One region of the Paenibacillus tritici genome, then DNA from elsewhere that is predicted to be linked to it. Evidence: riboswitches for the same ligand, from Rfam matches in the RefSeq annotation. Region 1 holds a riboswitch; the other holds the start of a gene.
What was found. Region 1 has a riboswitch for glycine ahead of KDC22_RS32215 (amino acid permease). Riboswitches for the same ligand answer to the same signal wherever they lie in the genome.
Positions count from the first base shown of each region.

Region 2: it holds a riboswitch for glycine, as region 1 does, so the genes downstream of both, gcvT (glycine cleavage system aminomethyltransferase GcvT) here and KDC22_RS32215 (amino acid permease) in region 1, are expected to answer to the same signal.

Region 1 covers NZ_CP073365.1:7,488,811-7,504,508, reverse strand. Annotated here, with positions in the region: gene KDC22_RS32260 (GntR family transcriptional regulator) at 1-112, opposite strand, end outside; gene KDC22_RS32255 (xylulokinase) at 394-2,007, shown strand; gene KDC22_RS32250 (L-ribulose-5-phosphate 4-epimerase) at 2,011-2,706, shown strand; gene araA (L-arabinose isomerase) at 2,744-4,168, shown strand; gene KDC22_RS32240 (helix-turn-helix domain-containing protein) at 4,603-6,228, opposite strand; gene KDC22_RS32235 (sensor histidine kinase) at 6,236-7,948, opposite strand; gene KDC22_RS32230 (ABC transporter substrate-binding protein) at 8,061-9,656, opposite strand; gene KDC22_RS32225 (carbohydrate ABC transporter permease) at 9,727-10,641, opposite strand; gene KDC22_RS32220 (ABC transporter permease) at 10,657-11,634, opposite strand; glycine riboswitch at 11,887-11,966, shown strand; gene KDC22_RS32215 (amino acid permease) at 12,123-13,499, shown strand; gene KDC22_RS32210 (helix-turn-helix transcriptional regulator) at 13,534-14,481, shown strand; gene KDC22_RS32205 (Crp/Fnr family transcriptional regulator) at 14,528-15,124, shown strand; gene KDC22_RS32200 (DUF4386 domain-containing protein) at 15,081-15,698, opposite strand, start outside.
Region 2 covers NZ_CP073365.1:7,004,701-7,020,398, reverse strand. Annotated here, with positions in the region: gene KDC22_RS30240 (IS110 family RNA-guided transposase) at 414-1,646, shown strand; gene KDC22_RS30235 (ABC transporter permease) at 2,241-3,038, opposite strand; gene KDC22_RS30230 (ABC transporter permease) at 3,058-3,864, opposite strand; gene KDC22_RS30225 (ABC transporter ATP-binding protein) at 3,883-4,893, opposite strand; gene KDC22_RS30220 (hypothetical protein) at 5,013-5,363, opposite strand; gene KDC22_RS30215 (helix-turn-helix domain-containing protein) at 5,536-6,342, shown strand; gene gcvPB (aminomethyl-transferring glycine dehydrogenase subunit GcvPB) at 6,462-7,922, opposite strand; gene gcvPA (aminomethyl-transferring glycine dehydrogenase subunit GcvPA) at 7,919-9,271, opposite strand; gene gcvT (glycine cleavage system aminomethyltransferase GcvT) at 9,268-10,392, opposite strand; glycine riboswitch at 10,473-10,571, opposite strand; glycine riboswitch at 10,575-10,672, opposite strand; gene gcvH (glycine cleavage system protein GcvH) at 10,858-11,250, shown strand; gene KDC22_RS30190 (hypothetical protein) at 11,347-11,979, opposite strand; gene KDC22_RS30185 (flagellar motor protein MotB) at 12,064-12,969, opposite strand; gene KDC22_RS30180 (flagellar motor protein) at 12,966-13,751, opposite strand; gene uvrB (excinuclease ABC subunit UvrB) at 13,933-15,698, shown strand, end outside.

The DNA.
Region 1 (15,698 bases):
CATAGGTATCCTGCAGAGCAGACTCTGTAGGGATTTGTTCGCCCACACTGTAGACTCCGGACAGAATATTGCTTTTGAGTTCATCGAATATGATCTGATATTTGGTTCTCACACGGTTCACTTCTTTCACAGTTGTTCTTATATGGAATTGCTTATTCTCCGTAGTTGTACGTACATATTATAGCTTGAATATAAGCTTAATATCCTCCGATGTCTACTGCTTATCGTGATTTTCGTAAAATACAAGGAATTTCAGGTCTAATTTGTAGGTATATCTTATATATATTATTGACAAATGTACGAACAAAAAATATACTAAGGCTGTTCATAAAGGAAGCGCATTCTTTCGATTGGCAAGAAATACAGTTTGGTTCAGAGAGGAGTAACGTGGGCATGGATCAGAACATCAAGCAAGCGATACTTAAGGGAGAGACTTCACTGGGTATCGAATTTGGGTCCACACGTATCAAGGCAGTCCTGATTGATCAGCGTTTCGAGACCCTTGCATCCGGAAGCTACGAGTGGGAGAACCTGCTTGAGGGCGGGTACTGGACGTATCCTTTGACGGATATTATCAAGGGGCTGCAAGCGGCTTACCGCGAAATGAAGCAGGAGGTTGCACAGAAATACGGGGTTACGGTTACTACTGTCGGTTCTATCGGATTCTCGGCAATGATGCATGGATATATGGCTTTTGACAGTGCGGGCGAGCTGCTGGTTCCCTTCCGGACCTGGCGTAATGCAACAACCGGCGCTGCGGCCAAAGCGTTAACGGAGCTTTTCCAGTTCAATATTCCTGAGCGCTGGAGCATTGCCCACCTGTACCAGGCCATTCTGAACGGAGAAGAGCATGTCCCGCAGGCCCGGTTCGTAACGACGCTGGGCGGATATATTCACTGGCTGCTGACCGGCAGCAAGGCGATCGGGATCGGCGATGCCTCCGGTGTCTTCCCTATAGATGAAGCTGCGCAGGATTACCATCCGGCGATGGTTGCACAGTTCGATGAATTGATTGCAGAGAGGAATTACCCTTGGAAGCTGAGCGATCTTCTTCCCAAGGTCTATCCTGCGGGTGAGCAGGCAGGCGTATTAACGGAAGCCGGAGCCAAGCTGCTGGATGAGTCCGGGGACCTGCTGGCAGGAATTCCGCTGTGTCCTCCGGAAGGGGATGCCGGAACAGGCATGGTCGCTACGAACAGTGTCCGCAAACGGACAGGCAATATCTCAGTAGGTACCTCCGTATTCGCTATGATCGTACTGGAGAAGGATCTTACAGCGGTATATCCCGAGATTGACATGGTAACCACCCCTGACGGCAGTCCGGTGGGAATGGTGCATGCCAACAACTGCTCCAGCGATATCAATGCCTGGGTCGGCCTGTTCCGTGAGTTCTCGGAGGCGATGGGATTCAAGGCAGATCCTGAACGGTTGTTCAGTGTGTTGTTTAACAAAGCGCTGGAAGCGGACTCCGATGGCGGCGGTTTGCTCAGCTACGGCTATTTCTCGGGCGAGAACATTACCGGCTTGGAGAAGGGACGCCCGCTGTTCGTCCGTTCACCGGAGAGCCGCTTCAATCTGGCTAACTTCATGCGCAGTCATCTGTTCTCCGCCTTCGGGGCGCTGAAGATCGGAATGGACATCCTGACCCGCAAGGAGCATGTATCCATTGACAGCATTCTCGCGCACGGCGGCTTGTTCAAGACACCTGTCGTCGGTCAAAAAATCGTGGCCGCTGCCATGAATGTTCCGGTGTCTGTCATGGCAACAGCCGGTGAAGGCGGCGCGTGGGGGATGGCGATTCTGGCTGCTTATATGCAGAACAAAGAGCAGCAGGAGCGTCTGGACGACTTCCTCGACCACAAGGTCTTCAAGGATATAGAAGGTCAGGTCATTCATCCGGATGAGGCCGATGTGAAGGGCTTCGAATTATTCATGGAACGTTACACCGCAGGGCTGGCGATTGAGCAGGCTGCTGTAGATCATCTGGTAGAGAACGGGAGGAATTAAACCATGCTGGAGCAACTGAAGGAAGAGGTATTCGAGGCCAACCTGGAACTTCCCAAACATGGACTCGTCAAATACACCTGGGGCAATGTGAGCGCGGTAGACCGGGCGAGCAGTCTGTTCGTCATCAAGCCGAGCGGAGTCAGCTATGACAAGATGAAGCCGAGCGATATGGTCGTTGTGGACTTCGATGGCAATGTGGTGGAGGGAGAGATGCGGCCTTCCTCGGATACAGCGACCCATGCTGTACTCTACAAGCATTATGCCGAGATCGGTGGCATCGTACACACCCATTCCACCTGGGCGACCATCTGGGCGCAGGCCGGACTGGATGTGCCGGTCATGGGCACGACCCATGCAGACACCTTCTATGGTTCTGTACCGTGCACCCGGTTCCTGACCCAGGAGGAGATTGACCGCGGGTATGAAGCGGAGACCGGACATGTCATCATCGAGACATTCGAGCAGCGGGGGCTGGATGTAATGGCGATTCCCGGCGTCCTGCTCAAAGGACATGCACCGTTCACCTGGGGCAAGGATGCCCATGCCGCAGTCATGAACAGTGTCGTGCTGGAGGAAGTGTCCAAGATGAACCACTTCGCCCGCCAGCTGAATCATTTCGCGGAGGAGCTGCCGCAGCGGGTCCTGGACAAGCACTATCTGCGCAAGCACGGCAAGGACGCGTATTACGGCCAGAAATAAATCACTATATAATCCAACAGAGAAGAGGATGAATCATATGTCAACAGTAAGCGACAAGCAATTCTGGTTTGTAGTAGGATCGCAGCACCTGTACGGGGAAGAAGCACTCGGTGAAGTGAAGGCGCATGCGCAGGAGATGACCGATGCACTCAATAACAGCGGGGTGCTTCCTTATCCGCTGGTGCTGCAGGAGCTGGCTGTCACCGCAGACAAAATCACTTCCATCATGAAAGAAGTTAACTATCGTGACGAGGTTGCCGGTGTGATCACCTGGATGCACACCTTCTCCCCGGCCAAAATGTGGATTCGCGGAACGAAGCTGCTGCAGAAGCCGCTGCTGCACCTGGCTACCCAGTACAATGAGAGCATTCCTTGGGCTACGATTGATATGGACTTCATGAACCTGAACCAGGCTGCCCATGGCGACCGTGAATATGGCTTCATCAATGCCCGTCTGAAGAAACAGAACAAAGTAGTAGTAGGCTACTGGGAACGTGCTGAAGTTCAGAAGCAGATTGCAGAATGGATGGATGTTGCGGTTGCCTACAACGAAAGCTTCAATATCAAGGTAGCCCGCTTCGGCGACAACATGCGTAACGTTGGCGTTACCGAAGGCGATAAGGTCGAAGCCCAGATCCAGTTCGGCTGGACGGTGGATTACTTCGGCATCGGCGATCTGGTAGCCTGTGTGAATGAAGTGAAGCAGGAAGAGATCGACGCTCTGTTCGCGGAATACACCGAGCTGTATGCCATTGATTACGGCACGTACAGCCAAGAAGCATGGGAAGCCAGCGTTAAGGTTCAAGCGAGCTATGAGATTGCCCTTAAGCGCTTCCTGGATGCAGGCGGCTACAATGCCTTCACTTCAAACTTCGAGGATCTGCACGGGATGAAGCAGCTTCCGGGCCTTGCCGTTCAGCGTCTGATGGCACAGGGCTACGGCTTCGCCGGTGAAGGGGACTGGAAGACCGCTGCCTTGGACCGCCTGATGAAGGTGATGAGCCACAACCTGAACACCGGGTTCATGGAAGATTACACATATGAGATGGCTGCCGGACAAGAAGCTATTCTCCAGTCTCATATGCTTGAGGTTGACCCGAGCCTGGCCAGCAACCAGCCGAAGATTATCGTGTCTCCGCTGGGAATTGGCGACCGTGAAGACCCGGCCCGTCTCGTATTTGACGGCAAGGCAGGCGAAGGTGTCGTGGTATCCATGGCCGACTTCGGCACCCATTACAAGCTGCTGATCAACGAAGTTACCGCATTCGAGCCAACCGTTCCGGCTCCGAATCTTCCGGTAGCCCGTGTGCTGTGGCAGGTGAAGCCTAACTTCCAGGACGGGGTCAAGGCCTGGATCGAGAACGGCGGCGGTCACCACACCGTAGTATCGCTTAACCTGACTACCGATCAGATCGTTACCTATGCCAAGCTCGTTGGCCTGGAATACGTGATTATCAAGTAATTAGAGAATAAAGTATCACCATACATGTAAGAAGGAGCGAGTAGGCTGTATGCCTGCTCGCCCCTTTCTTTTTGTATATGCACAGGAAGAGATAGGGTGTGAAGTGGACGAGTGCAAACTGCCAGGCTAGGCTGAGAGGAAATAGCTGGATTTTGTACACTTGCTTATGAAGGATTGGACCGTGCCGGGAGAGCAGTTGGAAAAACAGCACTTAATAATCTGAAATTCCTGCAATGTGGCAAATGTATTATTAGCAGATGCTGTTTATCCACTTATTTAAGTAGTATAGATAAAAAACGATGAATTAAGCTACATTTTTCCACTTGCTTGTTGCCGGGACGGGGCGTACAGTGCAGCCGGGGGGAAATACGGTGCTACGTAGGGACAGTATCCCCCAGTAATCGTCAGTGCTTGGTTCCCTCCCCCGGCAGCGGTCACTTCTTATTCCGGGCGCGGTACTGCTGCGGCGTTACGCCGACCATCCGCTTGAACAGGTTGGAGAAGCTGCCCAGGCTGGTGTACCCTACCTGCTCGGCAATGTCGGTAATCTTAAGTTCGGTCTCCTCCAGCAGCTGCTTGGCCTTCTGCAGCCGTTCCTGGATAATCACATCGGATATGGATAATCCGGTCTCCTTCTTGAACAGCCGGGACAAATAAGCCGGGTTCAGGTACACATACCCCGCCAGCTCATCCCGGGTGATCTCTTCGCTCAGCCGGGAGCGGATATACTGTCTGATCTTGGTGACGGTAGCCGAGGATACATTATTGCTGGTCTGCAATAAGCGCATCGCGGCTCTCAGGCACTCCATCGCCCAGTTCTGGAGAGAGGCGGAGTGCTTCGGATAATTCTCCTTATCCATCAGCGACTTCAGCTCCGCAGAGTCATGGGCAGATAAGCCTTTTTTGGCGAGAACCGTATGGAGGATGAAGAGGATGCCGTGGATGAGCTGACGGTGCAGCTCATTCGTCCAGCGGTCTGCCCCGATATTGACGAACCACAGCGTAACGCGGCGCTCCAGCTCCTCAAGCTCACCAAGCTCCAGAATGGTCGCCCACTCTCCGAATAAATGCATCGGTGCTGCCAGCGGCAGGGCATCCAGCGGTTTGTCCTTGGCATCAGCAGGCTCGTCCGGTCCGAACACCTGACGCGAACGGTTCAGATTGCGCTGTTCCCGCTCGGTGACATAAGTGTAGGCACTCATGATTCCGGGCAGAGATACACCCGGACTGATGTAGACCGACAAGGAGCAATGCAGCAGCCGCTCGCAGGTATCCAGGAAGGTCCGGCAGTTCTGCTCCAGCGTCTGCCGGACAGCATTCATATCGCCTCTCACGTAAATAACCGCCAGGTTGTGGCCCACCTGATCCTGCAGCACCGTGCCTTCCAGCCCGCTCAGCAGCAGCTCCTCTGCCATATTGCGCAGCGCATATTCCATAATGGTCTCGTCCCGGGCGCTAAGATTCTCTTTCCATTGCTCCAGGCCGAGCAGGGCGAGGAAGTAGCGGTCATCCGGCTGTAGATCCAGATTGTAGGTATTCGCCGGAATGGTGAGCGATTCCAGCACAGGGGCAGCCCGCTGGCTGAGAATATCCTGCCAGAAGCGTTCCACCAGAAGGGGCAGCTGATGCTCCCATTTTCTCCGGTACTCCTTGATCAGTGTCTCGAACTGTTGCTGCTCCCGCTGTTTGTGAATCTCGGCGAGCGCCTCACGGGAGATCTTCATCAATTCCTCATAGTCTACCGGCTTGAGCAGATAATGGAAGGCCCCATGGTAAATGGCGCGCTGCGCATACTCGAAATCAGCATGGCAAGTCAGCATAATCGTCAGCGTCCCGGGCGCGAATTGCTTCACCCAGGCCAGCAGCTCCAGACCGCTTCTCCCCGGCATTTCGATATCGCAGATCAGCAGATCTACGGGCGCCTGCTCCAGTGTGACAATCGCCTGATCCACATTCTCTGCAAGGCAGACCTCCGCCACCTTCAAAGCGCTCCAATCCACCCCCTGCTGCAAACCGAGCAAGGCGAAATATTGATCATCCACGATTAGAACTCTGTACATACGAACGTCACAGCTCCCTCTGAACAGGTAGTCTTAGCTCCACAACAGCTCCTCCGTCAGGAGCATTATGGAAGGTAAGGTTTGCCCGGTTGTTATAGAACATCAGCATTCGTCGGTATACGTTCCATATTCCCAGATGACGGTCTGTAGGTTCTTTCTCATATAAGCCCAGATTAAGCTTGTCGAGCTGCTGACTGGAGAAGCCGGGACCGGAATCCCGGATCTGAATGGCAATGCAGGCATCGCTGTTCTCCCCGGCTTCTTCGCTCACCGTAATTCCGACTTCAAAGGGCTTGGAATTATTGATGAAGCCATGCTTGATGGCATTCTCGACGAAGGGCTGAACCAGCAGCGGCGGAATCAGGGTATGCTCAAGCTCCGCGGGGAGCTGAAGGTGATAGGCCAGCTTGTTCGGATACATCACCATTTGAATCTCAATATAGTTCTGAATATGATTGAATTCGCTCAGCAGAGGAATCCAGGTGTTATTGGTACTCATAATGAACCGGAAATGGGAGACCAGATGTCCAATCATTTTTTTGATCAGGGCATCCTGCTTCAGCTCTACCAGATGGAAGACGATATTCAAGGAATTCATGAAAAAATGGGGATTGATCTGCGCCTGAAGATGCTTAAGCTCGGCCTGCTGCACCTTCATCTGCTCCTCATACACATCAATCTTGAGATTGCCGATCTGCTCGGCCATCTGGTTGAACTGCCGGGTAATAATCTGGAATTCCCTGCTGTTGCCTTCCTTCAGCCGGTATTCCAGCTGTCCCTTCCCCAGAATGCGCATCCCGCTGGTCAGCTGCTGGATAGGCTTGAACACAAGCCGGCTGAGCAGCGCCAGCAGGATACCTATAATGATAATAATGGCGAAGGGAATAACCTTAATAATTCGCTGGAAGACCGGCAGCTCGTCGAGAATAGACTTCTCATCCAGCAGAATGAAGACATTCAGATTGGAATATTGTGAAGGCTTGTCGATCAGCAGATAATTATTGCCGTTGCTCAGCCGGATTGACTTATCCGCCGGGTGGTCAGGATTGCCCAGCTGGCTGCGGATGAGGGCAAGATCCTCCCCGGCGAATTCGCCCCATAGCAATTTGCCGTCATTGCTGATGATGCCGATCTGTCCGCTGCCTGCTGTTGACTCCAGTTGGGTCAAGGGCTGAGCCAGGGAGTCGATGCTGACCAGTACCCCCATCAGGAGCCGGCCGCTCTTGTCCGGCAGCACCTTGAATAACACCGGCTCCCCGCCGAGGATCACGGTCTCCCACTTCAGGGAGGCCTGGAGATTAGGAGCCTTCAGGCGCGGGGACAGACCGGAGGTAATCATCTCCTTCTCCTGATAATACTCTCTCTGGCTGCTGAGGAATAACTCTTCCCGGTCCTGATGGTATACGAATACACTGCGGATGATAGTGTAATAGCTGACATCGCTATACCACTGGTCCATCAGCTTGCGGATGGACAGGTAATAGTTGACACTGTCCGGGCCGCTGTCGGAGTATAGCTCCAGCAGCATATTTTCATTCGCCGTACGCAGCAGATAATGGCTGGTCTGCTCCAGCAGCTCATCGAGTGTACCTAAGTGAAGGGTTAAGGTGTCTGAAGCGGACTTCGCAACTTTCTCCCGGACAATGTTGGTGGAATAGAGATTGGTGTAAGAGAGAAACAGGAACAGCGGCGTGACCAGCAGCAGGACAAGTGCGCTCACTTTGAATCGCAAGGATAATTTCACAGTTTCACGTTCACCCCTTAGGTACATTTGCGCCCTGGCGGCAGGAAAGGGGAAGGACGTCTGCCGTCCTTCCCCTTAGCCTATTTATTTAGGATTGTTTAGCTTTCCAGGCATCATATTGCTTCTGAACCTCGGCACGGATATCTTCGATTCCGTTGGCCTTCAGCTTCTTATTATATTCCTCAAGCACCTTGTCTACACCCAGACTGCCTGTTTCCAGCAGTGGACGGAATTCCTTGATAATGTTGCTGACCACGGATACCTGTGTTTTGACAGGGTCCGTATTGAAGTTGAAGCCGAACGACTTCACCTTATGGGCGCTCTCGTTATAGGCCTTGAACTTCTCCCATTTATCGGCACTTTCGCCTTCCCACAGGTAGGTTATGGTCTGGTTGCCGAACATCCATTCAATCCCCGGCGCCCAGCCAGTATCGGCGCGGGTAGCAATGCCGTCAGGGAGCTTGATGAAGTTGTCCTTGCCGTCCACCTTGACATACTGCCGTCCTTCCACGCCGAAGTCAATCAGATTAACCAGGTGCGGGTCCGTATGGAGCAGATTGAGCAGCATCATCGTCCGCTCCGGATCAATGGAGGTACGTCCGATCGCCATCATGGAGTTGCTGACGCTGGCGGTGCTGATCTCAGGTTCATTCCCCTTCAGCTTCACCAGCTCAATGCCGGTGGCGATGGAATCTTCCTTGTCGGAATCCGGCTTATCCGAACCGAACTTCATCCAGGTCTTGCCGGCCTTGAAAGCGTCTTCAGTGCTGGTCTTAGTAGTGGCGGCATCCTTGTTGATGTAGCCTTTGCTGAACCAGTCGCCGTAGAGCTTCATCCGGTATATCGCTGTGTCGGACTCCATGGAGCTGATAATCATCTTATCGGTCTTCGTATCCAGAACGATACCGGCAGGAGCGCCTGCAACCAGCTCATAACGGAAGTTTTCCTTCATGCTCTCTTTGGTTTTGTCGAAGTAGCCCAGCGTATCGGAGCCGCTGCCGGAGAGCCAGATCGGCGCAATGGCCGGTTCCTTCTCCTTGATCGTCTGCAGCCATGGCTCCAGATCCTCCAGCGTCTGGATCGAGTTCACATCGAATCCGTATTTATCGACCAGATCCTTCCGGAACATAATCGTATGGCTCTCGCCAATTTCCTTATTGGTGGGAATCGCATATACTTTGCCGTCTACCGTTCCGCCGTCGAGGAAGCGGGGATCGAGTGTCTCCTTGATGCCTTGTCCATATTGGGCTAACAGATCATCAAGCGGCAGGAATGCGCCTTTGGCTACGTTGTTGGCGAAATCCGCCCAGTTAGGGGCAAAGGTCAGATCCACCTGTTCCCCGGATTGGTAAGCCAGCGCCATCTTCTCGGCCCAGGAGGACCAAGGAAGCCCCTGGAAGTCAATCTCGGCGTTAATTTTCTCCTTGAGATATCTATTGATCTCTTCCACAACCGCCTTGGTATCATTCTGCGGGAAATTCCCAACCGTGTAAACGGTTAACTTCCGGAACGTTGAAATATCGGGATTACTGCTGCCTTCTGTTCCTCCGGCGGTAGCGGCTGCTGTCGATTCTGCCTTGGATGGAGCGGAAGCGCCCGAATTGCCCCCGCCGCACCCGGTAATGCCCAGTATCACGGCGGTCAGAGCAGCAAACACCGCGCCAGAGCTTCTTGTTGTTCTCATTTGTATGAACCTCCTCAATGATAATTAGATCATATATTCTAACCGGCATTTACGCCAGAGTCAGACCGGGTTACCCTTTGATGGCCCCTATCGTAAGGCCTTTGGTGAAGTACTTCTGGAAGAAGGGATAGACGAACAGGATCGGGCCAATCGACACCACCACCATGGCCATCCGCAGACTTTCGGTCGGAACCGATTCTTGGACCATCAGGGCTACTCCGCTGCCCGCCAATTGGTTCTTGAAGAACTCTGCCTGACGGATCATCTGGATCATGACATACTGCAAGGAGAACTTGTCCGTGTCATTGATGAAGAGCATGGAGTTGAACCAGTCATTCCAATACGTCAGTGTAGTGAACAGGCCAACGGTGGCGAGAACGGGCAGCGAGATCGGAAGCACCAGCTGGAAGAAGATCCGCCATTCCGATGCCCCGTCCAGTTTGCCGGATTCGATCATCTCTTCCGGGATCGTCTGCTGGAAGAAGGTGCGGGTTATGAAGATATAGAAGGCATTGGACAAGCCGGGCAGAATAAGCGCGACCAGCGAGTCCTTGAGATCCAGATAGTTAACGTACAGCAGGTAGAAGGGGACCAGCCCGCCCGAGAACAGCATGGTAATCAGCAGGTAGAAGTTAAACGTCTTTTTGAAAGGAAAATCCTTCCGGTAGAGCGGATACGCATATAGCGCAATCAGCAGCACGGCCAGAACAGTCCCGATAAGGGTAACGGTCAGGCTGACGCCATACGCTTTAACTAATGTCTCCGAATGCTTGAACAGATATTGGTACGCGGATGCGTCGATATGATCGGGCCAGAATTTGTATCCCTGCAGCGTCAATGTCTTCTCGTTTGTTAAGGAGATGGCAACAATGAGCAGGATCGGCAGGATACACGCCAGGCTGAAGGCGATGAAGAACACATGAAGTATAATCTGGGCGGTGGTAGAGCCCTTGGCGTAAGCGCTGGTTCGGGATGCAGTAGTCATTAGAATCCTCCGTTTCTAGAAAAGAGCCGTATCGCGGTTCAGCTTGCGGGCCAGAGCGTTCGCGCCTATGACCAGGAAGAAGCCGACGATGGACTGGTAGAAGTTCGCCGCTGAGGACATCCCCAGGTCGTTGAGCTGGATCAGGCCCCGGTAGACATAGGTGTCGATGACGTCCGTAGTCGAGCGCAGCGCACCGGAGTCCAGGGTCACATGGTAGAACAGCCCGAAGTCAGAGCGGAAGATGCCGCCCATGTTAAGAATCGTGAGAATCACCATGATCGGCGTAAGCAGCGGCAGGGTAATCTTGGTGATCTGCTTCCATTTGCTGGCGCCGTCCATCACCGCAGCCTCATACAATTCTTCGCTGATGCCGGTGATGGCTGCAAGGTAGATGACACTGCCGATCCCGATGGAATGCCACATCTTGGTGATCCACAGAATGTAAGGCCATGCGTTAGGATGCATATATGCGTTCACCGAGGAGTAGCCGAACATTGGCAGAATATGCTTGACCAGGAAGCCGTACTCCGGGTGCAGGAAGGCATAGACGATGAAGCTGACCACGACCATGGACAGGAAGTTCGGCATAATCATGACGGTCTGGAAGAACTTCGAAGCCAGCTTGTTACGCACCTCATTGATCGCAATCGCCAGCGAGACCGAGAGAATGAGTCCTGAGATAATGAAGACCACATTGTACCCCACGGTGTTGATGGTCACGCGCAGGGCGTCAGAGGTGGCGAAGAGGAACCGGAAGTTATCGAGCCCGGCCCAGGGGCTGCCCATAATGCCGTCAATATAGTTGATATTCTTGAAGGCAATGAATAATCCGAACATCGGAATGTAGCAGTTGATGAAAAAGATAATCGAGGTGGGCAGCAGCATAATCAGCAGCACCCGGTATCTCACGATATTGAGCAGCAACCGGCGGAAGCGGCCCTGCGGCTGCGTATAGGGCGGCTTGGTTAAAGCTTGGGTTCTAGGATTTGTCATAGGTTCTAACCTCACTCTGCTTATTCTGGATGAATTTATTATAGTAGAGACGATGAACGGAATTCTCTCTTGCAAATGACCCTGTTTATTCAAAAATGACCTGTTCCCGCAAAACTCCTGTAGAGCATTGCGACTTTTTTCACAGATCATTACTCACATTGCCGGTAATATGTTAGAATATCAGAACGCATTAACGCTTCACCAATTTAATACATCACACAAGCTATGATTGCTATGGATCACACTATAGCAGGAGCAGCTTCTGGAGAGACTGCGGGGAACCGCAGCGCCGAAGGGTTCACAATCTCAGGCAAAAGGACAGAAGAGTACCGGATTTGTATTTGCCGTGCTGAGGAACCCTCTGCCGGGCAGAAGCTTATTTGGATATTCTTTAGGAACCGGGAGATTGGATGACATCCAGTCTCCTTTTTGTTTTGTTTTGGAGTTACCGGCATAACAGCGTCATATATATTAAGGGGGAAACAGGTATGGCACAGACAGAATTAAAGAGAGAGCTGGCTAACCGGCATGTTCAGCTTATAGCTATCGGCGGCACCATTGGCACAGGGTTGTTCCTGGGCTCAGGCAAAGCGATTCAGCAGGCCGGGCCTTCCATTATGCTCACGTATCTCATCGTGGGAATTGCCGTGTTTTTTGTGATGCGGGCGCTGGGGGAGCTGCTGCTCTCCAAGGCGGGGTATCAGTCTTTTACAGACATTGCTGAGGACTATCTGGGGCCCCGGACGGCGTTCATTACGGGCTGGACCTACTGGTTCTGCTGGATTATGACGGCGATGGCGGATGTGATTGCGGTGGGCGTCTACGTCCAGTATTGGTTCGATATCCCGCAGTGGGTGCCTGCTGTCATCTGCCTGATGATTCTGCTGGGCCTCAATTTGCTGACGGTCAAAAGCTTCGGCGAGCTGGAATTCTGGTTCGCTCTGATTAAGGTAGTTACGATTCTGGCCCTGATCGGCCTGGGGATCATTCTTCTGGTGATCGGGTTCAAGACAGATGCAGGCTCGGTTACAGTCCGCAATCTCTGGGAGCATGGCGGCGTGTTTCCGAACGGGGTGAGGGGCTTCTTATTCTCCTTCCAGATGGTGGTATTCGCTTATGTGGGCGTGGAGCTGGTGGGGGTATCGGCGGCCGAAACAGCTAATCCGGAGAAAAACATTCCGTCAGCCATCAATAAAATCCCTCTGCGGATTCTGTTCTTCTATGTAGGCGCGCTCTTCGTGCTGCTGTGCATTAACCCTTGGACCCAGCTTAGCGCGGCTGAAAGTCCGTTCGTGAGAACCTTCAGTCTGGTGGGAATTCCGATTGCTGCAGGGATTATCAATTTCGTGGTCTTAACCTCGGCGGCCTCTGCCTGCAACAGCGGGATGTTCTCGACCAGCCGGATTCTCTACAATCTGAGCAGACGGAATCAGGCCTCCCCCCAGCTCGGCAAGCTGAACCGGAATCATGTACCTGCGAATTCCCTATTCATTTCTACTATAGTGATCTCTGCCGGGGCACTGCTCAGCAAGCTCATTCCGGGTCAGGCCTTCGGCATCGTGACTACGATCAGTGCCATTTGCTTCATCTGGGTCTGGGGTGTTGTGCTGGTCTGCCATATCAAGTATAAAAGGAACCGCCCGGACTTACATGCCACTTCCAAATTCAAAGCGCCATTCACCCCGGTGATGAACTATGCCGTCCTGACGCTGTTTGCTGCCATTCTTGTGATCATGCTCTTTGCCGATGAGACCCGTCCGGCGCTGCTGTTCACCCCGCTCTGGTTCATTCTGCTGTTCCTCCTGTATTCCATGCGGAGCAAAAAGGAGAAAAAGGAACAGGAAATCAGTATAATCAATACATAAACTGATTTCAGCATGACAAGGGAGCAGCAGCCGCATGAACAAAACAGACCGCATGTTAGCTATCGTACTGGAGCTGCAGCGTAAAGACGTTGTACGGGCAGAGGATTTGGCGGCAGCCTTCGAGACGAGCGTAAGGACGATCTACCGGGATATTCAGGCTCTCAGTGAAGCCGGAGTGCCGGTGATAGGGGCGACGGGTCAGGGATATTCATTAGTGAAGGGGTATTTCCTGCCCCCGGTCAGCTTCACCGCCGAGGAAGCGGTGACCCTGCTGATTGGGACGGACTTCATTGAACAACGGTTCGACGCTCATTACGGGACCCAGGCCTCCGCAGCAGGCAGGAAAATCGAGGCGATTCTGCCGGAGGATGTCCGCGGCAGCGCCTCCCGGATACGCAAGAGCATCCGGCTGCTCACCCCGGGCAAAGAAATCACGCAGGGAACGGAGCAAGTGTACATCGAGCAGATCCGCCGCGCAATCCTGGAGGAGCGGAAGATCAGCTTCGGGTATTGGAAATTCAGGCATGAGGCGGATGGTAGTCACCGGAGTGTCCGCACGGTCAGGCCTTACGGGCTTGTACTGAACAGAGGTGCATGGACACTGGTCGCCTATTGTGAGCTGCGGCAGGAGATCCGTCATTTCCGGTTATCCAGAATGAGCGAGCTTACCGTTCTGGATGACCGGTTTCAGGCGCCTGCGGATTTCGATCTGCACGAGTACCAGCCGGAGGATGACCGCCATGTACACGTGCGTATTTTGGTTCAGCCGGAGATCGCGGGCAAGGCGGCTGAATCGGGTAACTTTTATCTGGAGGCAATGGAGGACCAGGCTGACGGAAGGCTTATGACCTTTCGCGTGCGCCAGCCCGAGGATCTGCTGCAGTGGGTACTCGGCTGGGGGGCAGACGCTGTTGTGCTGGAGCCGGAAGCCTTGCGGAACCGGGTGCGGGATGAAGCTGCGAGGATGTTCAGCCGCTACTGACATCACGTAGTGACCAGGGAAGAATTCATTGTGAGGAGTTACGAACATGAAGCACCGGTTACGCCCATATATGACCCGCCTGACCTCTCTCAGTGAAGCGGAGCAGCAGGCCATACTGGATGAGATTCTGGTTGAGGAATACAGCAAGGGAACCATTCTGCTCAGGCAGGGGGAGGTTCCCGGGAAGTGCTATTTCGTGTTACAAGGCTGCGTGCGGCAGCATAGCGTGGACGTTACAGGCCGCGACATCACCTCTAACTTCTATACAGAGGAGCAGGCCATCGCGATCTTCAATGCGCATAAGGAGGATGCCTCTTCGGAATACAGCCTGACCTGTCTGGAGGACTGCGTACTGGTTGTCGGCGCGCTGAATACGGAGCAGGCCATGTACGCCAAGCATACGCAGCTGGAGGGGATGACCCGCCGGATGATCGAGGAGAACTTCGGTCAGATGCAGGAGGCATTCGCTGCTTTTGTGGCCGCTTCCCCCGAAGACCGTCTGAAGACACTGATGCAGACAAGACCCGGATTGATCAGCCGCGTCCCCCAGCATCAGCTGGCCAGCTATCTCGGCATGACCCCGGAGTCCCTAAGCCGGATTAAGAAGCGGCTGCAGTGTGAACGCGCGGAGCCGGAATCCTGAACAGCAGCCATATCCCGAGTCCCAGCTCCCCGGCGGTCATCGGCAGTATAAATATCCACTTCACCATCTGGATGAACCCCGTATATTCTGGCACGAGTAAGCTGCACAGATGCAATGCCATATAACCGAAGCCTGCCAGCAGCAGCAGTACACTGAGGGGCTTCGGAATATTCTCCGCCCGAACCGCAAGTAATCCTACCACGAGCAGATGCCCGCCGAATAGAATCAGCCCCGCCGACCATACCGCCTCGAATCCCTGAAGAGCAAGCATAACCTCCCCCTGTAGTTGTCCTTTGGTGAAGCCGGAGAGTTCCGGTGCACTTCCTCCTGTAAGCAGGGAAACCACGATCAGACTCGACACAGCCACCCCCAATACCGCCGTATAAGCCAGGCGCAGCCAGGCCCCCAGCAGGGATAGACCCGGATGTACAGGCCTCAGAACCTGATATAAGGCCCAGGCAGCCACGACGTCACAGGCGATGATTACGATCCACCCGAGGATTTCGGCCCTGAACAGCGAAGGAGAGGACTGAAGACGGGCGAAGGTAGCGGCGGCATCCCCATTCACCACAAC
Region 2 (15,698 bases), 480 kb from region 1:
AATTAGACTGGGCGGGTAGCGAAAGCCGAATGTAAACGAAAAACCGAACACAATTGGACTGGACGCGCCGCGTAGGCCGAATGTAAACGAAAAACCGAACACAATTGGACTGGACGCGCCGCGTAGGCCGAATGTAATCGAAAAACAGGCATGACAAGACAGAGGCCTTGTCACCCCCAGGAATGAAAATAAGTGGGTGGCATCCGTCGCATCCATTCTAAAAGATGCTGTAGTCGTCAACACTACATATACAAATCAAAGGGCGGACGCGGTTACTGGGATACACCCCGTGCGAAAAACCGTTCTATTGCGCTTTTCGAGCATCGCCTATTGTAACCCCCCAAAAAGTACGTGTATTAAATTACACTCACTCGAGCGCATGATTTGTAAGCTGACGATGGAGGATGATTGGAATGGATGCTGTACGTATGTGTTGCGCCGGTCTGGACGTGCACCAGGAAACCGTTGTGGCCTGCGTGTTAAAAGGACCGATCGAACAGAAACCGCAATGTCACATGAAAACCTTTGGGACGACAACCCGAGAATTGTTAGGCCTGCAAGATTGGCTGAGTGAACACGGCTGCCGGGAAGTGGTGATGGAGAGTACCGGCGTGTTTTGGAAACCGGTATGGAACATCTTAGAGGGCAGTTGTGATCTTGTCTTGGCCAACGCCCAGCGGGTAAAGAATATGCCGGGTCGAAAAAGTGACATGCAAGATGCGCGCTGGTTAGCGCAATTGCACCGTTGCGGGCTCATTGAAGGCAGTATGGTGCCAGAACAGGACATCCGGGATTTGCGAGATTTGACCCGTTACCGGAGTAAGATGGTGCAGGCGGTGACGGCGGAGAAAAACCGCATTCACAAAATCCTGCAGGATGCCAACATCAAGCTAACCACCTTTATGTCCGATCTATATGGGGTTTCAGGACGGGGCCTGCTCCAGAAGATCATGGACGGCGAGGTCGTAGACGAAGTGACCGTTAAAAACCTGGTCAAAACCCGTTTAAAAAAGAAAGTTCCGCAGCTACTAGACGCGCTCAATGGCAAGTTGCGCCGTCATCATCGGGAGATGATTCGAGACCACTGGGACCACTTGGTCTATTTGGAGAAACGGATCACGGAACTGGAAGCTCGAATCGAGGCGAAGGCAGAACCCTACCTGGAGAGGATTGAACAAATTGACTCCATTCCAGGAATTGAGCGGACATCTGCCGTGACCATCTTTGCAGAAGTGGGGCCGCATGTCGCGGAAATGTTCCCGAGTGATGCGCAGTTTGCATCATGGGCGGGGGTGTGTCCAGGGAACAACGAAAGCGCTGGAAAGCGAAAAAAGTCAAAAACGATGCAAGGGAACAAGCATCTGAAAGGGGCCTTGTGTCAGGCGGCTTGGGCGAACTCTCGCTCCTCGAACCGGATCGGCCAATTCTTTCGACGAATACGTAAGAGACGAGGAGATAAAAAAGCAAACGTCGCCACCGCACATTTGTTGATTCGAATCCTCCATGCCCTGATGCGGGAGAAAAGGTTATACCAAGAAATAGACGTCTCACTAGGCGATGAGACGTCCAAGAAAAACCCGTTGGATCGGTACGTGCAATATATCCAGCAGTTAGGATATAGCGTGCAATTAAATCCTATCCAATAGTCTCCCCTTTTTCAAAAAAAACGAAACGTAATTTTGGGGCGGTGGGTCTTTTTTTGTCAAAATCCAGTCTGCGGCGCATTTTCCGATACTTTTATTTTCGTATTAAACCGAACACAATTGGGCTGAACGCGTCACGTAGGCCGAATGTAATCGGAAAACCGACCACAATTGGACTGGACGCGCCGCGTGAGCCAAATGTATGCGGAAAACCGAATACAATGTGCTGGTGCGAAGGTGCGTGATCAGGATTCTCTGCAATGGGCAGAGGGATAAGGGAGGTAGCCATACGAGTTGACTGGACCGCAGAGGTTCTTAGATTATCCACCCGCAGGGTGATTCTGTTCTTAGTTCTCCTCAGTGGTTTAAAGGTTGATCGTTCTACCGTTTGTAATACCCGCTTAAGCAGCGGAGAGGACGGAACGATTGTGGAGAAGCGGCAGCGTTCGCCTTTGTGTCCGGATTTTCACCGCTAAGGTAAAAATGATAATAAAATCTGGACTGGGCAGCGATCGGAACAACGGTCCGTTCACGGAGCGTCCACCCGTGTGCCAACGCCGATCCAGCTCCTAAATGGGAGACTAACTCGCTTTCCGTTCAATTCCCCGTACTCTCATACCTCGACAACCCGTACCGGAAGATCCCATACGCCGCAGCCGCGCTCCCTATGGCCGCGACAGGGGCGAGCAGCCACCAGCCGGACCAGCCGCTTTTGCCGAAGATATAGGTCGCCGGATAAAAGCTGATGAACGCATAGGGCAGCACCGTAGAAATAAAGATGCGGATCGCCTGTGGGAACAGTGTGATGGGGTATTTGGCCAGATCAGACAGATTATGAACCATAAGCGGAAAGGCATTGCCCGCATTGCGAATCCAGAAGGCCGCCGAATTGCCCGCGAGATTGATGGATACCCGGATGATGACCGCAGTTAGGAACAGCAGGAATAGAATGGCGGCTTTGCCTACGGTCCAGTGGATAGGGCTGTGCGCAAGCGACTGCCAGATGATGACGCCGCCGATGAGCAGATTGCCAAGCCCGTTGATGCCGATCCCGGTGCAGAATACCTGAAGGACAACAGGCACCGGCCGCAGCAGATACCGGTCCAGCTCACCCGTGTTCACCAGCCTTCCGAGGCGCCAGGTGCCTTCAAAGAACAGCGACCCCGCTCCCTCCGTCAGGAAGATCATGGCGTACATAAAAGTAACTTCCCAGAACTGCCAGCCGTGAATATCCGGAATCCGGTCATAGATGACCCACAGGAAAACAAACCCCAGCACCTGCGTCAACGCGGCCGAGCACATCAAAATATAAAAATCCTTATTATATTCCAGAATAGCTTTGAGCTGCTGCACATACAGCCTTCTATAGAGATACAGCATTTGTGAAGTTTTCATTCTGCGTCCTCCCTCTGCCTTAGCCTCCATGAATGGTCACCTGCCGGACCGCCCAGTTCCACATGGCTTTGCCGCCGATCCAGAGCGCTGCTCCCCACAGGAGCTGAAGGCCGATCAGCCGCAGACTCTCCCCGGTATCTGCCTGCTGCAGAAAGATCATCGTCGGTGTGTGAATAATAGCCTGGAAGGGCAGCAGCAGGGCCAACTTCTCCAGCCAGTCCGGGAAGAAGGCCAGCGGCACCAGAGCGCCGGACAGGAGATTGGTGAGCGCAATCCGGGTCCAGACAATACCCAGTGATCCGGTAGACCAGAAGCATAATAAAGCCGCCAGATAGACGACGCCGAATTTGACCACCACTGCGCAGAGCAGACTGACCGCGAACAGCAGGTAGACGATCAACGAGTGGGGAAAGGTGACTCCGGTAAGGAACGTGGCGAACAGGATCAGCAGGACCGTACTCATTGCGCCTTCCAGCAGGCTTGCGCCCAAGGTCTCTGCGAATCTGGCGGTCTGGAAATCAACCGGCTTCAGCAGGTCCATCGCGACGCTGCCGTCAAGGATTTTGCCGGAGATGGCGGTCTCGGAATACCAGGACAATACGGAATTGGCCAGGAAGGTCACCAGCAGATAGGTTTTCATCTGATCCCAGGAGTAGCCGCCAACCACCCCGCGCCCGCCGTAGATCCCCTGCCAGAGAAAAAAGATAGCGACCAGATTGATAGAATTCGCCAGCACATTAATGATATAAGAGTTCCGGTAGGCCATCACATTTTGCAGGGAGCGATTGGCGATGCTGCGGTATTTTTTGAGCGGGGCTGCTGTCATCACGGTGTGCACTCCTCCTTATTCCCCGGTTCCGTTCAGGTCCAGATGGCCGTCATAGACAGCCTTGATGACCTGCTCAATATGGGTGTCCTCCATGCGGAAGTCGATCACTTCACCATGTCTCATCACCTGGCTAACCACCTCACTGGCGGTATATTCATATCTGTCAAAAGAGACCGAGAACTCCAGCGCGCTCTGCTCTTCAAGCTTCATGCCGGGCGTCAGGGCGAGCTGCGCAAGTAATTCCGGCATAGGCGATCCGGCCTGGAAGAAGATGACGCGGTTTTTGGCAAAACGGGCTTTGACTTCGCTCAGGGTGCCGTCGTAAATAATCGCCCCGTGATCAATGATCACCAGCCGTTTGCACAGGTCCTCAATGTCGCCCAAATCATGAGTCGTCAGCATCACAGTAGTCTTCTGCTCCTGATTGATCTGCCGGATGAACCCCCGGATCTTCTGCTTCACGGATACATCGAGGCCAATTGTCGGCTCATCGAGATATAGAATCGGCGGGTTGTGGAGCAGAGCCGCGGCCAGATCGGCACGCATCCGCTGACCCAGGGAGAGCTTCCGCGCCGACAGGTGAATGAACTCGCTCATCCCCAGCATGTCTGTGAACAGGTCCATATTCTTCTTATAGAGAACATCCGGAATCTGATAGATATCCTTCAGCAGCGAGAAAGACTCGGCAATCGGAATATCCCACCACAGCTGGGTACGCTGCCCGAATACTGCGCCGATCTGGGCGGCATTCTCCATTCTTCTTTTGTACGGATTGATACCGTTTACAGAAACGCTGCCGGAGGAAGGCATCAGAATGCCGGTCAGCATCTTAATGGTGGTCGATTTACCGGCGCCATTCGGACCCACATAGGCAACCGTCTCGCCTGCTTCGATCCTCAGATCCAGCGGCTTCACCGCTACTTTCTCGATATGCCGGGGCACGAACAGATGCTTCACCGCCCCCTTGAGGCCCGGTTCCTTCACAGCCTGCATGAAGGACTTGCTCAGCCCTCTGGCTTCAATCATACTCAAGGCTAACCCTCCTATGTAAAAGGTAAAAGACGTAGGAATAAATATATCACTATGGGGATGTCGAACACTATCGTTTTAGGTCGAATGTGAAAAAAACGGCCTCCCCCGACGGATTAGACGAACCGGGATTTGCCGCTTCGCTTCAGGAAGGACTTGACGGTGAACCCCAGCAGCAGGGGCAAGGCGAGCTGAACCTCAAGTCTCCAGTCAACCGCATACAGATCAATGAGGTGCAGCTGCTTCAAAAATACATAGATCACGTTGTATATGAGGAAGAAACAGCTGAAGGTGAGCAGAGGGATTAGGGTAAGCACCCCTTGGTTCCGCAGCAGCCGGTATCCCGCAAGAATGAGAAGGGTATAGCCGGCCATGATCAGCAGGGCCTCATTGCTGCCGAAGCGCAGGAAAGATACGATGGCGGTGGCCAGATTCAGAGCAGCCGATAGATAACCGATGCGAAGCATGTCGAACCTCCCGGAATTTTGGTTGAATGGGTTACAGATTTCTACATTTTACAGCGCTTACGCGGGCTTTTACAGGTCCAACAGTGAATGTTCATTATTCCGTGATTGTATGTTATAATGCTTTCTTTTAAAATCGGATATATAGGAAATGGTAAATATGGAGGGGATCGACGTGAGAGTCTTTGATCGACCGAGAGCATGGAGTATGCCTGGAGATTTGGAAGCAAGCGAGCTTGAAGCCTTCCGGCCGCTGGATGCAGCTCAAGCAGATGTGCATGGGACGGTGTCCGGGGCGGGTTCTTCAGAAGAATCCAAAGAGCATATCTATCATCGGGCAATGATTGCTTCGATCCGAAGTGAAATGAATAAGTTAAGCCAGCTGCTCTCGATTCCTTATGTCGTGTTTTTGACGGACAAGGCAGGCACTATTCTGGAGCTGGTCTACTCTTCCCCGGATACCCGGACGGAGATGGAGCAGGCGGAACTGCGGCCGGGGGTCAGCTTATGCAGAGAGCGGGCGGGAATGAATGCCGTATCGCTGGCCATGGAGATGAAGTGCATCGGGGTCGTGCGGGGAGCGGAGCATTCGGATCAGGCCTTCCGGAACTGGAACTGCGTATGTGCACCGCTGCAGGATCATAATACTGTCTACGGGTATGTCGATATTTCGTTTAATAGAGTAGAGCCGATTGAATTCGCCATTCCCTTCGTGCAGCAGATTGCCGAGAATGTGATGGGGAAGTGGATGGAGAAGAACCCGGAGATGCAGCAGTACCGGCTCGAAGCCACTTTACAGGAATATAAGCTGACTGCGCGGGAGCAGGAGGTGGCAAGGCTATGGCTGCTTGAGAAAAGCGCGCTGCACATCGGGAGCGACCTGGGGATCAGTGAAGGCACGGTGCGCAATATGCTGAAGAGCATTTACAGTAAAATGCGGGTGAATGACCGCTTTCAGTTCGTCAAACGGCTTACGCCGTAGACACCGCCTCTCCATAACCGCGGTACATACAGAATAGCCGGGCAGCGATACTGACGTATCACTTGCCCGGCTATTTTAAAATAAGGGTGGTGCAGCGGTGTAAGTCTATTATTGAAGGTTTATCCGCAGGAGCAGTTGAGTACCGGCTTACGCGCGGCCTGTGTCTCATCCAGCCGGCTAATCTCCGTGGTATGCGGTGCATTAATCACGATCTCCGGTGTCTCCTCGGCTTCCTTGACGATCCGGATCATGGTCTCAATGAAGCCATCGAGCGTCTCCTTGCTCTCAGTCTCGGTCGGCTCAATCATCATACATTCCTCTACGGTCAGCGGGAAGTAGACCGTCGGCGGATGATAACCGAAGTCGAGCAGCCGTTTGGCTACATCCAGAGTGCGCACGCCGTATTGCTTAAGGCGTCTGCCGGACATAACGAATTCATGCTTGCAGACACCCGGGAAGGGAATCTCGAAATAAGGGGCCAACCGGTGCATCATATAGTTGGCGTTCAGCACCGCATTCTCGGAGACCTCGCGCAGGCCGTCCGGCCCGTAGGTGCGGATATAGGCATAAGCACGGACGAGAATACCGAAGTTGCCGTAAAAAGCTTTGACGCGGCCGATGGATTCCGGCCCGCCGCAGTCCAGTGTGAAACTGCCATCCTCGTTCTGGGCCACAGTAGGCTGCGGCAGGAACGGAATTAGCTTCGCCTTCACGCCAACCGGTCCGGCTCCCGGCCCGCCGCCGCCGTGCGGTGTGCTCATCGTCTTATGCAGGTTGAGATGGACCACATCGAAGCCCATATCGCCCGGGCGGGTGATGCCCATAATCGCGTTGGAGTTCGCTCCGTCGTAATAGAGCAGACCGCCTGCTTCATGCACAATGGCCGCGATCTCTACGATCTGAGTCTCGAAGAGTCCGAGCGTGCTCGGGTTCGTCAGCATCAGCGCAGCGGTGTCGCTGCCGACAGCGGCCTTCAGCGCTTCAAGATCGACCATTCCCTTGTCGTTGGAGGGGATGGTCACGGTGTCGAGTCCGGCCGCTGCGGCGCTGGCGGGGTTAGTCCCGTGTGAGGAATCCGGCACGATCACCTTGGAGCGGACTTCGCCGCCGCTCTCGTGATAGGCGCGGATCATCATCAGGCCGGTCCATTCGCCATGGGCTCCGGCAGCAGGCTGAAGGGATACAGCGTCCATGCCGGTCAGTCCGGCGAGATCCTTTTGCAGCGTGTACATCAATTCAAGCGCACCCTGAATGCTCTCTTCCGGCTGGTACGGGTGGATTTTGGACAGGCCGGGGAAGCGGGCGACATCTTCATTGATCTTCGGGTTATACTTCATCGTGCAGGAGCCGAGCGGATAGAAGCCGTTATCGACGCCGAAGTTGCGCCGCGACAGGGAGGTATAGTGGCGGATGACATCCACTTCAGAGACCTCCGGCAGAAGTACAGGTTCGCTGCGCAGCAGCCCTTCAGGAATGAGTGAGCCAAGGCCCTCGTCCTGCGGCACATCACACAGCGGCAAAGAGTAGGCCGATCGGCCGGGACGGCTTAATTCGAAGATCAGACTTTGTTCGGGTTTCATATACAGCCCTCCAGTACACTTGCGAATTCGTCAATTTCGGTTCGGCTTCTTTTCTCCGTTACGGCAACCAGCATATGTCCGGCCAGCTCGGGATAATCCCGGCTTAAGTCATATCCGCCGAGATAGCCTTCCTTCAGCAGCTTGGAGTTCACCGCACTCACACTGCTGCCTTCCGGCAGCTTCAGTACAAATTCATTGAAGAACGGGGCGCTGAAGACGCGCTCTGCCCCGGCAATGGCAGCCAGCCTTCCGGCGGCGTAATGACTCTTGCGGATGTTCAGCTCGCCAACCTCACGCATTCCCTCTTTGCCCATCACGGATAAGTAGACGGAGGCGCACAGCGCCAGCAGCGCCTGGTTGGAGCAGATATTCGAGGTCGCCTTCTCGCGGCGGATATGCTGCTCCCGCGCCTGAAGGGTCAAGACGAAGCCGCGCTTACCGTTACGGTCAACGGTCTGGCCGACGATCCGGCCCGGCATCCGGCGCATTAACGGCTCGGCAACGGCGAAGAATCCGCAGGTCGGACCGCCGAGCGAAGCGGCAATTCCGAGCGGCTGCGCATCGCCGACGACGATGTCGGCGCCAAGCCGTCCGGGCGCTTCCAGTACGCCCAGCGCAATCGGATTCGCGCTGACGACAAGCAGTCCCTTGACCGCATGGACCAGCGGTTCGATCCCGCGCAGATCCTCAATGCCGCCGAAGAAGTTGGGGGACTGAACCAGAACGGCGGCGGTATCGCCGTCGATTGCGGCGGCCAGCTGTGCGAGGTCCGTCACACCGTCTGCATAGTTGATCTCTACAATTTGCAGGCCCCAGGCATTGGCGGAGGTGCGCAGCACCTGCCGTGCTTCAGGATGAACCGTGCGGGAGACAATCAGCTTCTTGCGTTTGGTGGCACCGGCGGCCAGCACCGCTGCTTCAGAGAAGGCGGTTGCGCCGTCATACATACTGGCATTGGCAACCTTCATGCCGGTCAGCTCACAGATATAGGACTGGAATTCAAAGATCGCCTGAAGCTCCCCCTGGCTGATCTCCGGCTGGTAAGGAGTGTAGGCAGTATAGAATTCCGAACGGGAAATCACATGGTTGATGACGACCGGAACGTGGTGGTCGTACAATCCGGCGCCCAGGAAGCTGGTGTGGGTGTCGAAGTCGGCATTCTTGTCAGCCAGGCCCTTCATATGGCGAAGCAGTGCATATTCGTCCAGGGCGCCGGACATCGGCATTGTTCCCTGGTAGCGGACAGACTGCGGAATATCGGCGAACAGCTCGTCAATGGACTGTATGCCTACAGTTTCCATCATTTCTGCACGGTCTTGCTCCGTCATGGGCAGATAGCGGTGCTTCATTGGGGCTTCACTCCTTGGCTCTTTTTGTAGAACGGGGCTTTGATGACAACAGCCTTAAGCTGCTTGCCGCGGATCTCCACATACACCTCTGTGCCGGTCTCCGTATAGGCAGCATCCAGCAGGGCGAGTCCGAGATTCCGTTTCAGTGTCGGGGATTGGGTGCCGGTCGTGACTTCACCGATCTTCACTCCGTCCGCATACACGGGATAGTGGGAGCGGGGGATGCCGCGGTCGATCATCTCAAGACCTACCAGGCGGCGCGGCAGGCCGGCTTCCTTCTGCTTCAGCAGGGCAGCGCGGCCGATAAAATCAGCTTTGTCCAGCTTCACGAAGAACTGGACACCGGCTTCAAGGGGAGTGATGTCTGCTGACAGCTCCTGGCCGTACAGCGGCAGCTTGGCCTCGAAGCGCAGCGTATCGCGTGCGCCGAGTCCGGCAGGAGTCAGGCCATGCGGAGCGCCTGCTTCGAGCAGGCCGTTCCAGAGAGCAGCCGCTGTAGCTGCGGGAGCGTACAGCTCGAAGCCGTCTTCACCGGTATACCCGGTGCGGGAGAGCAGGACAGTTACACCGCAGACCTCAGCTTGCTCGATGAAGTGGAAGGGCTTAAGCTCCGGGAGCGGGACCTGCGTGACCTGGGCAAGAATGGTCTCCGCCAGCGGTCCTTGGAGCGCGAGCAGCAGGGTCTCGTCAGAGACATTCTTCATGCTGACACCGCTGAACTCAGGTGTGAGATGCTCCTGCAGCCACTGGAAGTCCTTGTCGATATTGGAGGCATTGACAACAAGCATGTAACGCTCCTCGCCCAGCCGGTACACGAGCAGATCGTCAACCACTCCGCCGCCCGGATAGAGCATAAGCGTATACTGCGCTGCGCCGTCCTCCAGGCGGCTGACATCATTGGTGGTCATAAGCTGCAGGAAGGCCTCGGAGCCGCTGCCGGTAACCATGAATTCTCCCATATGGGAGACATCGAATAATCCGGCCCGTTCACGGACGGCTTCATGCTCCTTAACGATTCCTGTGAACTGCACCGGCAGCTCCCAGCCGCCGAAATCAATGCATCTGGACTCCGCGTAGGCGGAATAGAGGTCATAAAAAGGCGTTCTTCTCAAAGACTCCATCTCGTCACTCCCTTGGTCTGTTTATATACAAAAAAGGACAGGCGAAAGCCATTATGCATACACGCATAAATGAACTTTCGCTCTGTCCTTTGTACCTGAGAGTTACCCTGCAGTAACGCGCAGGTTTCCCCGTTGGTGATCCGTGAGACCTGCGCGGCAGGCCTGGATGCTCTCCAGAGATGCGTCCGGCAAAGGTCCTTTTGCCTGAGAGATTCACCCATCCCGGGCTTACTCCTTCGGCGCTGTCTTCCTGTGAGACAGTCTCTCCCTATGCCATCATTCGCAAACGATATGATATTCTACTGATTCCATTAAACCGGGTAACCCTCCATACTGTCAATCAAAAAAACGTCAAAAAGTTGACAAATTAAATTTTACTGTCAGTTATATTGACATTAGGCAAGTCAATAAATTAGGCTATAACTAAATTTAGAACTCCAAATGTGGAAAAGAGGCGGCTTGTAAATGAGTGAAGTGCTGGACAACCTGGTATACAGCGAAGAGCATGAATGGGCACAGCAGGGTGAGGGACGTGTAGTACGTGTAGGGATTACGGATCATGCGCAGCATCTGCTCGGCGACATCGTGTTTGTAGAATTTCCGGAAGTCGGGGCAGCGATCTCCGCAGGCGACAGTGTAGGCAGCATCGAATCCGTGAAGACGGTGTCAGAGCTGTATTCACCGGTATCAGGGACGGTCACCAAGATCAATGACGCCCTGGAGACCAGCCCGGAACTGATCAATGACCAGCCATACGGCGGCGGATGGATTTTTGAGCTGGAGCTTGACGGTGAGTTCGCCGAGGCGGCTTCCGGCCTGCTGGATGCGGCTGCTTATAAGGAATTGGTTGGAGAATAAGGTTCAGCTTAGTTGCTGAACGGCTGGATACGACAGGCTTCTCTTATTACATTAGATGTCACTAATGTGAGAGGTCTGTCTTTTTGCGTCTTTATATCATTCTGGAAAGCCAAGCAGCCCCGGATAAATGTTTGGAGCCAGATGCCACAGGAAGGGCAGAAGAGCCAGGCCCGCAACGGAAAATACAGAGCACAGCAGCAGGAAACGGTAACTTTTTTGCGGACGGGTGGCGGGCTTGAGCACGAAATAATACACTCCGGCTGAATAAAACGGAAAAAGCACGGCGGCAGACATCCCCATACAAACGATAAATGTTGCTTCCCCGGCAGAGCTGGGGATCATGGCGTCGGGGTTATAAACCGGATTGACCTGTAAAAAGAGGAGAAGAAACGTCGAATACGCGCTCAGCAGAAGCAGGGGGAAACAGCGGATACGCCCATTCCCGGACAGGCCGTAGAGCATCCACCAGACCCCAAACCAGGCCAGGGCGAAGATAGCTCCGGCAATAAGGTAATCAGCGCCAATTGCAATCAGCTTGTCCAGCGGATAGACGCGGGCCAGGTCTCCCCAGAAGTAACCGGAGGAGAAGAACTGCATGAAGGCGGCAAAAAATCCGACAAAGAGGGTAAGCATCCCCTGGGCAATAATGATCGTGATCAGAGAAACTGCCAGCCGCAAAAACCTGAAAAAACCTGCGGCCTCCGGTGCCGCTCCGTTTGTATCCTGCATAGCGGTCTATCTCCTTATATTAGCAAATGGATATATGCTCCTGTCGCCTGCCGGTATTTGAGCTGATTCGCGCGCAGTTACGTGCTATTCTTCCTCCTGAAGCTGCCGCAGAACAATCAGTTCAACCCGGCGGTTCTTCTGCCGTCCTTCGGCGGTTGTATTATCGTAGGCAGGTCTGGTATCGGCGTAACCGGCGTACTGGAACGTATCGGGGCTAAGCCCCTCGTTGTCCAGGAAGAAGCGCAGCACAGACAGTGCGCGGGCGCCGGATAGATCCCAATTGTCGGTGTAGACCGATCGAAGGGTTACCGGAACATTATCGGTATGTCCTTCGATGCTGACCGTGGCGCCGATGCCCCGGAACAGGCCGGAGAGCTGACGCAGTGCAGGGAAGGCAGGCGATTTCAGCTCGGCTTGGCCCGCATCGAAGAGGAACCGGTCACTAAGCGTGATCGCAATGCCCTGCGGCTTGTCTGCCACAAAGATCTGTTCCCCGAGGTTATTCTCCTCCACATATTCGGTGATGACTCCCATTAGAGCCGCCAGCTTCGCTTCCTGTTCACGAAAAGCCAGCTCACGCGCAGACGGCTGGTGTCCGGCAGTGTCACTGTTTTGCCCGGATGTACCAGTGCTGGTGCCATCGCCGGAGCTGCCACCGGAATCTGTGGCGCTTCCTTCCCCATCGCCCCCGGAAACCGCTCCTTGCGTTCCGCCGTCATCTTCTTGTCCGTTCGGGACGGCCTGGCCGCTGTTCCCCTTATTGCCTTCTAGAACTCCATTACCGCCCTCCAGCACAGAACCGCCACTCTTGAACGTATCCGATAAGGAACCTGAAACAAGCGCATACTTTTGCGAATCCAGACTGCTCATGGCATACAGAATCACGAAGAAAATGAGCAGAAGCGTAATCAGATCCGCATAGGTAATCATCCAGCGGTCCCGGCTCTCCTTGCCTGCGGCGCGGGGCTGTCTGCGGTTTCTTTGTCTCATAGCGGTTCCCCCGGGCTATTGCTGCTGCGTTTGGGGGCGGCGTCTGAAATGAACGGGGCCAGTTTTTTGCGGACCAGATGCGGGTGATCCCCATTCTGCAGGGACAGGATGCCAACGAGCAGCATCTCCATGGTGCCCAGTTCACTTTGGCTGCGGGATTTAATTTTGGAGGCAATGGGTAAAAAGATTAAATTAGCACTGGCTACGCCATAGAGCGTGGCTGTAAAAGCTACAGCAATGGAGGCACCCAGCTGGGAAGGGTCCGTTAAATGGCCCAATACACGGATCAGCCCCATAACGGTGCCGATAATCCCCATTGTGGGAGCATAGCCGCCGGCCGCTTCAAAAATTTTGGCGTAACCTTCATATTTCAGCTCCTTGGCATCCATTTCAAGCTCCAGGATTTGCCGGACCTGATCCGGGTCATTGCCATCGACAATCAGAAACAGCCCTTCTCTGGTGAAGGTGTCGGGATGTTCTTCGGCTCGTTTCTCCAGTGCGAGTACGCCGCCGCGCCGCGTGACTGTAGCCATGGAGATCAGCTCTTCCGCCTGTTCCTGACTGGTGTCCGGCTGTCTGCCAAAAGCCAGGCGCAGAGCCGCCGGTACACTGCGGAGCTTGGAGGCCGGAAAGCCGATAAGTATAGCGGCCAGGGTGCCGCCGAAGACAATAAGCGCAGCATTCGGCTGCAGCAGGCCGGACAGGCTTCCGCCTTCCCACAGAAAACCGCCGATCATTGCGGCAATCCCGGCCACCAGGCCGATTATTGAAGTGATATCCATAAATTCAGGCTCCTTAAATTTCTATATATTATGGTTTGCAACAGTCTGGGCAACGCTGTATAATAAACGGGAACGTGCATTCCTATCTTCCATATTTTTCAGCTTGGTATGGATGAAGGCTCATTAGGGTTAAAATTATAATATATTCATATATTCTAGACGATAGAGGGGAGACGGGCAAATGAATGATATTGTCGTCAGTACGAAGACTTTTGAACTGGAGTCCGAGTATACACCCCAGGGCGATCAGCCTCATGCCATAGAAGAGTTAGTGGACGGCATCCGGCAGGGCAAGAAGCACCAGACGCTGCTGGGAGCGACAGGTACAGGCAAGACCTTTACCATCGCACAAGTAATTTCCAAGTTGAACCGCCCGACGCTGGTCATCGCGCACAACAAGACGCTTGCTGCGCAGCTCGCGAGTGAGTTCAAAGAGTTTTTTCCAAGCAATTCGGTTGATTACTTCGTCAGTTACTACGATTACTACCAGCCCGAGGCGTACATTCCTTCCTCCGATACCTACATTGAGAAAGATTCCAGTATAAATGAAGAAATCGACAAGCTCCGCCACTCGGCGACCAGTTCTTTGTTTGAACGCCGTGACGTCATTATTGTGGCGAGTGTGTCGTGTATTTATGGCCTCGGTTCACCTAAGGAATACGGAAGCTTGCTGCTCTCCCTGCGGGTAGGGATGGAGAAGCCGCGCAATCAGATTCTGAGCCGGCTCGTAGATATCCAGTATCAGCGTAATGATATCAACTTCGTGCGGGGGACGTTCCGTGTGCGGGGGGATGTGGTTGAGATCTTCCCGGCTTCCCAGGGAGAACATGCGATCCGGGTAGAGTTGTTCGGAGATGAGATAGAACGTATTACGGAGATAGATGTGCTGACAGGTGAACTGATCGGCGAACGCGATCATATCGCGATCTTCCCGGCGTCCCACTTTGTCACCCAGGAAGAGACGATGCGTGTAGCCCTTGTTAATATTGAGCGTGAGCTTGAGGAGCGCCTGGCCGTACTGCGTGAAGCAGGCAAGCTGCTGGAGGCCCAGCGGCTGGAGCAGCGGACCCGTTATGATATCGAGATGATGAAGGAAGTCGGCTTCTGCTCCGGCATCGAGAACTATTCCGGTCCGCTTACCTTCCGTGAGCCGGGCGCCACTCCCTATACCCTCATGGACTATTTCCCGGATGATATGCTGATTGTGATTGATGAGTCCCACGCTACGCTGCCGCAGATCCGGGCGATGTATAATGGTGACCGTGCGCGTAAGACAGTGCTCGTGGAGCACGGGTTCCGCCTGCCGTCTGCGCTGGATAACCGGCCGCTGCAATTTGAGGAATTCGAAGACAAGGTGAGCCAGATTATATATGTGTCCGCTACACCGGGACCTTATGAGATGGAACACTGCGATACTATGGTGCAGCAGATTATCCGTCCTACTGGTCTGCTTGACCCGATCATTGAAGTGCGCCCTACCGAGGGGCAGATTGATGATCTGATCAGTGAGATCCGTGACCGGGTGGAACGGGATGAGCGTGTACTGGTTACAACGCTTACGAAGAAGATGTCTGAGGACCTGACCGATTACTTTAAGGAAATCGGGATTAAAGTGCGTTATATGCACTCGGACATCAAAACGCTGGAGCGTATGGCAATCCTGCGTGATCTGCGGCTGGGTACATTCCATGTATTGGTCGGGATTAACCTGCTCAGAGAAGGGCTCGACCTGCCGGAGGTCTCGCTTGTCGCTATCCTGGATGCCGACAAGGAAGGGTTCCTCCGCTCCGAGCGTTCGCTGATTCAGACGATTGGCCGTGCAGCCCGTAACTCGGACGGCCGTGTCATCCTGTATGGCGACCGCATTACAGATTCCATGGAGAAGGCGATGAGCGAAACCCAGCGCCGCCGTGAGATCCAAATTGCTCATAATGAGCAGCACGGCAT